Regions from separate parts of the Terrabacter sp. AAH1 genome, predicted to be linked through region 3. Evidence: riboswitches for the same ligand, from Rfam matches in the RefSeq annotation. Region 3 holds a riboswitch; each other region holds the start of a gene.

Region 1 (2,192 bases), on a different contig from region 3:
GCGGCCTCGCACGAGGGCACGATCCTCGACATCCCCGTCGACGACGGTCCGAGGCTGTGCCTCGATGCCAACCGACCCGACTTCACCGCGGACGGGCCACCGCGCTTCTTCTTCTGGACCGACGACATGGTCGCCACCGTCGCGCACCTGCGGCGGCTCGAGGTCAGGATCACCTCGGACGTGGAGGACATCGGCAGCGTGTTCTTCGTCCAGTTCGAGGACCCGGACGGCAACGCGCTCATGGTCTGCCAGCGTTCCGCGTAGCCGTGCGGAGAGACCGGCGTCTCAGCATGCAAGAAGCTGGCCGCCGCATTTCCGACTCATTCAATAGGAATTGATGACTGATCGGTCTCCCTCGACTTCGCGAATGTGACTGTGCCGCAACATGATTCGGAGAAACTGCGCGAATGGCCTCATCGGTGAGGGCTGCCCCGAGCGGTCATTTGCGCCGATTGACGGTCTTGGGGCTGGTTCGTAGTGTCATCGACAGGTCAAGAGCTCCAGTGCAAAGCCCCGGCTCGCTGGACAGCAACCCTCCTCCGCGGCGGGGTGCTCCGGGTGAGGACCAGGCCGTCGCCAGCAGGTGACGGCAAGCGCGGACTCGAGGTGATCGGGTCCCGGACCCGAGGAGCCGTCATGGCGCGCACCACGAGCACCTGGCTGGTGCTGCGTCGCCACGTCGACCTGCTCCGCGTGTCCAGCGCGCTCTGTCGTCGCTGACGACCGACCGACGCGGCCGCCGACCCACCTCGGCCGGCCTTTCCCGGCGCCGGGCCGCGCGGCCACCCCGCCGCGGCCGTTGCGCCGCAACTCGTCCCGCCCGTGCATCGCCGGCCCACCCGAGTGGTCGGCGGTTCCTTCGACGCACCCTTCAGGAGCCCTCGTGACCACCACCTCGGCCGTGCGCCCCGTCGCCACGGACCAGCAGCCCGCTGCGGCGCCGCCGCCAACCACCCGTCCCGACCACGCGCCGGCCCTGACCGTCGTGCCCCGCCGCAACCCCTGGACCTGGGTGGGGGTGGCCGCCGTCGCCGTGCTCGTCGCGATGTTCGTCAACGGCCTCGCCACCAACCCCGGCTGGGACTGGCCCACCTTTGCCCGCTACTTCGCGACCGAGACGGTCATCAAGGCGCTCGGCACGACGATCCAGCTCACCGTGCTCGGCACCGTCGCGGGCTTCGTGCTCGGCGTCGTGCTCGCAGCGATGCGCCTGTCGCCCAACGCTTTTCTGCGCTCCGTGGCGTGGGCCTACATCTGGGCCTTCCGGTCGATCCCGCTGATCGTCCAGCTGCTCTTCTGGTTCAACATCGCCTACCTGTACCAGAGCATCTCGTTCGGGCTGCCGTTCGGACCGTCGTTCGGCAGTGTCGCGACGAACGACCTCTTCGGGGCGCTCGGCGCGGCCGTGCTCGGGCTCGCGCTGCACCAGGCGGCGTACGCGGCGGAGATCATCCGTGGCGGCATCCTCTCGGTCGACGAGGGGCAGCGGGAAGCGGCGTCGGCCCTCGGCATCCCGCGACGGCGGCAGTTCCTCCGGATCGTGCTGCCCCAGGCGATGCGGTCGATCCTGCCCAATGCCGCCAACGAGGTCATCAGCCTCTTCAAGGGGACCTCGATCGTCTCGGTGCTCGCGATCCCCGAGCTCTTCTACCAGGTGCAGGTGATCTACGGCCGCAACTCGAGGGTCGTGCCGCTCCTGCTCGTCGCGACGGTCTGGTACATCATCCTCACGACGCTGCTGTCGGTCGGCCAGTACTACGTGGAGCGTCACTTCGCCAGAGGAAGCTCACGCACGCTACCGCCGACGCCGTTGCAGCGTCTGCGAACCCGCTTGGCGGCCTTCGGGACATCGACCTCTCGCGCTGCCGGCACGACCACCGCGGGGGTGGCGCGATGACTGCCGTCGTCGACTTGCGCGGCGTCTCGAAGTCGTTCGGCCCGCACCGGGTGCTCGACGGCGTCGACCTCGAGCTCGCCGAGGGCACCGTGACCGTCATCCTCGGGCCGTCCGGCTCCGGCAAGTCGACCCTCGTTCGCACCATCAACCATCTCGAGAAGGTGGACCGGGGGCAGGTGCGTGTCAACGGCACCCTCATCGGCTACCGGCAGGTGGGGGAGCGGCTGCACGAGCTGCCCGAGCGCGAGGTGCTGCGGCAGCGCAGCCGCATCGGCTTCGTCTTCCAGAGCTTCAA
Region 2 (2,192 bases), on a different contig from region 3:
CGCCACACCCCGGTGTTCCGGGTGTCAGGCCTTCGCGGCGGTGAAGCCCTGCTCGAGGTCGGCGACGATGTCGTCGATGTTCTCGATGCCGACCGAGAGGCGCACGAGGCCGGGAGTCACGCCCGCAGCCAGACGGTCCTCCTCCGGACCCTGCGAGTGGGTCGTCGACGCCGGGTGGATGACGAGGGAGCGCACGTCGCCGATGTTCGCGACGTGGCTGTGCAGCGTCAGCGCCTCCACGAACTTCTTGCCCGCCTCGAGTCCGCCGGCGATCTCGAAGGAGAGCACGGCACCTGCCCCGCGGGGCGCGTACTTCTGCGCGTTCGCGTGAGAAGGGTTGTCGGGCAAGGACGCCCACACGACGCGCTCGACCTGGTCGTGGGCCTGGAGGTAGGCGGCGACCTTGGCCGCGTTCTCCAGGTGACGCTCGATGCGCAACGACAGCGTCTCGAGTCCCTGCGCGATGAGGAACGCGTTGAAGGGCGCCGCTGACGGGCCGAGGTCGCGCAGCAGCTGCACGCGGGCCTTGAGGATGTAGGCGAGGTTGGCGCCGAGCGGGCTGCCGACGCCGAGGTCACGCGCGAAGACGAGGCCGTGGTAGCTCTCCTCGGGCGTGTTGTAGTTGGGGAATTTCTCGGCGTCCTTGGCGTAGTCGAACCGGCCCGCGTCGACGATGACGCCCGCGATGGACGTGCCGTGGCCGCCGAGGTACTTCGTCGCGGAGTGCACGACGACGTCGGCGCCCCACTCGATCGGGCGGATGACGTACGGGGTCGCAATGGTGTTGTCGACGACGAGCGGCACTCCGACCTCGTGGGCGAGACCGGCCACGGCCTCGATGTCGAGCACCTCGGCCTTGGGGTTGGCGATCGTCTCGCCGAAGAACGCCTTGGTGTTGGGCCGCACGGCCGCGCGCCAGGAGTCGATCGACGTCGGGTCCTCGACGAAGCTCACCTGGACGCCGAGCTTGGGCAGGGTGAACTTCAGCAGGTTCACCGTGCCGCCGTAGAGGCTCGGCGACGCGACGATGTGGTCACCGGCCTCGGCGATGTTGAGCAGGGCCAAGGTGGTGGCGGACTGGCCCGACGCGACGAGGAGCGCGCCCACGCCGCCCTCGAGAGCGGCGATGCGCTGCTCCACGACGTCGGTCGTCGGGTTCATGATGCGGGTGTAGATGTTGCCGAACTCCCTGAGCCCGAACAGGTTCGCCGCGTGGTCCGTGTCGTTGAAGACGTAGCTCGTGGTCTGGTAGATCGGCAGGGCGCGCGCCCCGGTGGCACTGTCGGCGCTCTGGCCGGCGTGGATCTGCTTGGTCTCGAAGGACCAGTTGGGCTCGGTCATCTCTCGTGTGCTCTTCCTCAGTCGTGTCGATGACCGGGCCCGTGACGGGTGATCGGGCCGGCGCACCGACGGGTCGGTGCGGGAGAGGAGCTCTCCGCGCTTGCCCGAGCGCCGGATGGCGTCGACGGGCCAGGTCCTCACCCGGGGCACCCCGCCGCGGTGGGAGGGTTGCCGGCCAGCGAGCCGGGGCTTGGCGCTGGCACTCATGACCTACTCGCGAGTGTACGTACGCGCGTCCGGCAGGTGGGAGCGCGTGTCCTCATCGTGGGACGGAGAGTCGGAAGGCGGCCGATTCGGCGGCGAGACGATTCGCCGGAAGTGTGCAAGGCTCGGTAAGTTTCGCGAAATGTTTCCGTCCCCACCCGCCCCCGTCAGCGGGCGACGCACGCCATCAGGCGGTTCGCGTCTCGCCCTGCTCGACCTGCTGCGGTTCGTGGCGGCAGCCGCGGTCGTGCTCTACCACTTCACCGCCCGCTCGGGGCCTGCGTGGCCCGAGCGCACCGTCGAGATCTTCCCGACACTGCACCAGTTCACGAAGTACGGCTACCTCGGCGTGGAACTCTTCTTCTTCGTCTCCGGCTTCGTGATCCTCATGACGGCCTGGGGCCGGGACCTGCCCGGCTACGTGGCGTCGCGCATCGCGCGACTCTTCCCCGCCTACTGGGTCGCCGTGCTCGCCACGGGTGCCCTCCTCATCTCCGCCGGCTCACGCCTCAAGCACGTAGGCCCGCGTGAGGTACTGATGAACCTCACCATGGTGCAGGCGCCGTTCGGCGTGCGTGATGTCGACGGCGTCTACTGGACGCTCTGGGTGGAGCTCCGGTTCTACGTGCTCATCGGCCTCTTCCTGC
Region 3 (2,192 bases):
AGGACGAGCGCGCCGTAGGGCGACACCGCGGCCGCGAGGGGGCTCGAGGCGAGGAAGCCGAGGATGCCACCGGCGGCCCGCATGCCGTCGGCGCCGTCGGGCGGGTTGGGGATGCCGTCCGCCAGGTGCGCCAGACCGCAGGCCGCGAAGGTCAGCGCGATGGTGCCGACGACGACGCGGTTGGTCGTCGCCTCGTCCTGCGGGGCGCGCAGCATGCGCAGGCCGAGGGCGAGCAGGACGAGCGGGACGGCATACGCGACGCGCCCGAAGGTGCCGGCGAAGATGGCGTGCACGATCTGGCCGAACGTGCCGGCGACGCCCCACCACTCGCGGGCCGCCACGACGACGGCGAGCGCGATGAGGGCGAAACCGATGCCGTCGCGACGGTGTTCGGGCTCGAGGTCGGCAGCGCTGTGGCCGACGCGTCGCACCGCTCCCCCGGCCATGTGGGAGACGCCCATCCAGGTGCTTCGCATCGCGCTGAGCGGGAAGGGCAGCCCGCCGTCACGGGTCTTGCGGGCGGGCTTGGCCGGCGGCTTGCGCGCGGCGGGCTTGCGCTGCGCGGGCCGGGACGAGCGGGCGGCCGGCGGGCGCGACGTGGTGCTGCCGGTCGCCCCCTTGGCCCGTGTGGCCGCGGCGGTGCTCGAGCGTTGGCTGCTGGACGGACGAGACCCCATGGTCGCACCGTACGTCAAGGCACCTCTGAACTCACGCGTCACACGCGCAACAGAGGCACATGGGTCAGAACACGAACCCGCCATCACGGGTCGAGGCCGTCTCAGATGCCGACATCCGCGGACCGGAGGGTGGACAGGCCGAGAGGGGCCGCCCTATCTTCGATGCCAGGTCATGAGTGCCAGTGACAAGCCCCGGCTCGCTGGCCAGCAACCCTCCTCCGCGGTGGGGTGCTCCGGGTGACGACCAGGTCGACCCCGATCAGCTCGAGAGATCCAGCTCGTGCGATCGCGGCCGGCAAGCGCGGACCTGCATCCGGTGGGTCCCTCGGTCCCCCAGGAGCACTCTCATGTCGGTCCTTCCCAGCACCTCCCTCTGTGGTGGCGCCCCCGCCCCCGTCGTCCGGACCCGCGCGTTGCACGTCGTCCCCGAGGCCGCTTCGCTGCCCGCGGTCGTCGGCGCAGGACTGCGGGTGCCGACGCTCAGCGGCGACACGGCATACGCGAACCTCGACCACGCCGCGTCGACCCCCGCGCTCGAGACGGTCAGGGCGGCGGTCGACCGGGCCCTCGAGACGTACTCATCCGTGCACCGGGGCGCCGGCTTCGCCTCACGCCTGACGAGCGCCTGGTACGAGCAGGCTCGCGCCGAGGTGGCCTCGTTCGTCGGGGCTCGCGCGGACGACTCGGTCGTCTTCACCCGCACGACGACCGACTCGTGGGCGCTGCTGAGCAAGGCGCTGCCGAGCCGCACGACCGTCTTCGTCTTCGGCACCGAGCACCACTCGACGCTGCTGCCCTGGGGGCGCTTCCGCACCGTGCGGCTGCCTGTGCCCCAGACCGTCGAGGACGCCCACGCGCTGCTCGAGGAGGCCCTGAACGACCACCCCTCGCGGCACCGCCTCGTCGTGCTCACCGCGGCCTCGAACGTCACCGGCGAGGTGTGGCCGATCGAGCGCTTCGCCACGCTGGCCCACGACCACGGCGCCCGCATCGCCGTCGACGCCGCCCAGCTATCGGCCCACCGCCGGATCGACCTCGCCGGCTGGGACGCCGACTACGTCGCGTTCTCCGGCCACAAGACGTACGCCCCCTACGGCGCAGGCGTGCTGGCCGGTCGCTCCGACTGGCTCGATGCCGGCAGCCCCTACCTGCTCGGAGGCGGCGCGACGCGCTCGGTCACCGAGGAGGGCACGACGTGGGCCACCGGTCCCGCTCGGCACGAGGGCGGCAGCCCCAACGTCATCGGCGCGATCGCCCTGGCCGCCGCGTGCGCCACCATCAGCCGTCACCGCGACGCCATCGAGGCCCACGAGGAGCAGCTGCTCGAGCGGCTGACGACCGGACTCGGCGAGGTGCCGGGCGTCGAGCTGCTCTCGATCTTCGGCGAGGACCACGACCGCGTCGGCGTCGTCGCGTTCACCGTCGACGGCTGGGACTCGTCGCTCGTGTCGCAGGTGCTCTCGGTCGAGCACGGCATCGGCGTGCGCGACGGCAAGTTCTGCGCCCACCTGCTCG
Region 4 (2,192 bases), on a different contig from region 3:
GGCGCCATCGAGGACTGGCAGCGGCGGTTCGCCGAGGCCGCACGCCCTTCGCGCAGGCCCGGCCCTGCCCGCGGCGGCCTGAGCGTGCTCGACGGCGGTGAGCTGTCGGCGCGACAGTTCCTCGTCAACGACGCGCTGGTGGCCTGGGGCGGCCTGCTGCACGGTGAGATCGAGGGATTCGGGCTCGAGCACTGGTTGCCGGCGGTGGTCGGCCCTCTTGGCGACAGGGAGTTTCGCGATGCCCTCGTCGGGTGGCTCTGCCCCGGTGCGTCCTCGCTCGAGTCGCTCCCCGACGAGCTCGTGACGATGCTGGAGGTGTTCCTCGGTCCCGACCTCCGGGTCTTCTCTGCGACGCCGGCGGGCCAGGTCGGGGCGACGGGCTCCGCCGGCCGCCTGGACCCGGAGGGTTGGGACGACTGGGACCACGCTGCCGCGCCGCGCCTGCTGCTCTCCCGGCTCGAGGCGGTGTGCCGCATGACGCCGGCCGCCCACGCCGCCCCCGTGCTGTCGCTGCTCGCCTCGCTGGCCTGGTGGTCCGGTGACGGGGCCCGTGCCGGCATCGCGGCCGACCGGGCGCTCGAGCTGGAGCCCGACAACCGCCTGGCCGGGCTGGTCCGGCAGTCGCTCGACCACGGCCTTCGCCCGCCGGCCTGCGCATGAGTGGGGCGACCGTCACGGTGTCCTGCGGACCCGGTGGTCGTCGCGTCCAGGTCGTGGACCGGAGCCTCGGCTGCCGCATCGGGCTCGGTTATGGTGGGTCCAGGTCATGAGTGCCAGCGACAAGCCCCGGCTCGCTGGTCGGCAACCCTCCTTCGCGGTGGGGTGCCCCGGGTGAAGACCTGGCCACACCCGTCCCGGGTGTGCGCAAGCGCGAAGAGCGAGGAGTGCCTTGATGACCGTTACCCACGGGACGCAGAGCACGCGACGCCTGACGCGCCCGGCCGCCGCTCCCGGCTCCGCACCCTCTGTCGACTCCCGTCGCGTCGGGCACGAGCAGGCCCACGACGAGTCGTCGCGACGGCAGCGGACCGACGGCGCGTGGCGTGACGGCGACCCGGTCGGCCGGCGGCAGTTCGCGACGATCGGCGACGTGGAGCTCGAGCGCGGGGGACTGGTGCCCGACGTCCGTCTCGCCTACGAGACGTGGGGCCGGCTCAACGAGGCCAAGGACAACGTCATCCTCGTCGAGCACGCGCTGACCGGCGACAGCCACGTCGTGGGCGAGGCCGGCGACGGTCACGCGTCGCCGGGGTGGTGGAACTCCCTCATCGGCGCCGGCCGCACCGTCGACCCCGACGAGTGGTTCGTCATCGCCGCGAACGTGCTCGGCGGCTGCCAGGGCAGCACCGGCCCCGCGAGCACGGCTCCCGACGGAGAGGCCTGGGGGAGCAGGTTCCCCTATGTCACCGTGCGAGACCAGGTCGCGGCCGAGCGGGCACTGCTCGACCAGCTGGGCATCCGCCGGCTCGCCGCGGTCGTCGGCGGCTCCATGGGCGGGATGCGGGCCATCGAGTGGGCGGTCACCCACCCCGCCGACGTCGACCGCTGCATCGTCCTCGCGTCGACGGCGTACGCGACGGCTGACCAGATCGCCTGGTGCCAGCCGCAGCTGCTGGCGATCCGCAACGACCCGGACTTCGCCGGGGGCGACTACTACGCGGGCGACCGTCGGCCCGATGCCGGGCTCGGTCTCGCGCGTCGCATCGCCCACATCACCTACCGCACCGAGACCGAGCTCGACGAGCGTTTCGGCCGCGAGGCCCAGCTCGGCGAGGACCCCCTCCGAGCAGGTGACCGCGGCCGCTTCGCCGTCGAGTCCTACCTGGACCACCATGCCGGCAAGCTCGCCCGCCGCTTCGACGCCAACTCCTACCTCGTGCTCACCGAGGCCATGAACTCCCACGACGTCGGACGCGACCGTGGCGGCGTCGCCGCGGCTCTCGCTCGCGTCGAGGCGGACTGCACGATCGTCTCCGTCGACACCGACCGGCTCTACCCGCCGCGGCTGTCCGACGACCTGCACTCGGCGCTGCGCCGCTCGCACCGCGAGCACATCACGTCGGCGTTCGGCCACGACGGCTTCCTCATCGAGGAGGAGCAGGTGGGCCGCATCGTGCGCGACGCGCTCGAACGAAGGCCGCACGACCACGCCTGAACCCTGCTGCGGGCCGGGCGTTTCGGCTCGTCCGCGG

What was found. A riboswitch is a leader RNA that binds a small molecule or an ion and turns the genes downstream of it on or off. The one in region 3 is predicted to bind S-adenosylmethionine.
Region 1: another riboswitch for S-adenosylmethionine. It lies ahead of ACXR8F_RS08650 (amino acid ABC transporter permease); the one in region 3 lies ahead of ACXR8F_RS11585 (aminotransferase class V-fold PLP-dependent enzyme).
Region 2: another riboswitch for S-adenosylmethionine. It lies ahead of ACXR8F_RS16750 (bifunctional o-acetylhomoserine/o-acetylserine sulfhydrylase); the one in region 3 lies ahead of ACXR8F_RS11585 (aminotransferase class V-fold PLP-dependent enzyme).
Region 4: another riboswitch for S-adenosylmethionine. It lies ahead of metX (homoserine O-acetyltransferase MetX); the one in region 3 lies ahead of ACXR8F_RS11585 (aminotransferase class V-fold PLP-dependent enzyme).

The regions. Positions count from the first base shown of each region.
Region 1 is NZ_JBTJJV010000004.1:138,423-140,614, forward strand. Features, by position in the region: gene ACXR8F_RS08640 (VOC family protein) at 1-264, shown strand, start outside; SAM riboswitch class IV at 490-602, shown strand; gene ACXR8F_RS08645 (putative leader peptide) at 559-720, shown strand; gene ACXR8F_RS08650 (amino acid ABC transporter permease) at 884-1,897, shown strand; gene ACXR8F_RS08655 (amino acid ABC transporter ATP-binding protein) at 1,894-2,192, shown strand, end outside.
Region 2 is NZ_JBTJJV010000012.1:58,259-60,450, forward strand. Features, by position in the region: gene ACXR8F_RS16750 (bifunctional o-acetylhomoserine/o-acetylserine sulfhydrylase) at 25-1,341, opposite strand; SAM riboswitch class IV at 1,433-1,552, opposite strand; gene ACXR8F_RS16755 (acyltransferase family protein) at 1,688-2,192, shown strand, end outside.
Region 3 is NZ_JBTJJV010000006.1:71,029-73,220, forward strand. Features, by position in the region: gene ACXR8F_RS11580 (FtsK/SpoIIIE family DNA translocase) at 1-677, opposite strand, end outside; SAM riboswitch class IV at 846-985, shown strand; gene ACXR8F_RS11585 (aminotransferase class V-fold PLP-dependent enzyme) at 1,025-2,192, shown strand, end outside.
Region 4 is NZ_JBTJJV010000007.1:130,438-132,629, forward strand. Features, by position in the region: gene ACXR8F_RS12930 (DUF4192 domain-containing protein) at 1-660, shown strand, start outside; SAM riboswitch class IV at 763-877, shown strand; gene metX (homoserine O-acetyltransferase MetX) at 893-2,155, shown strand.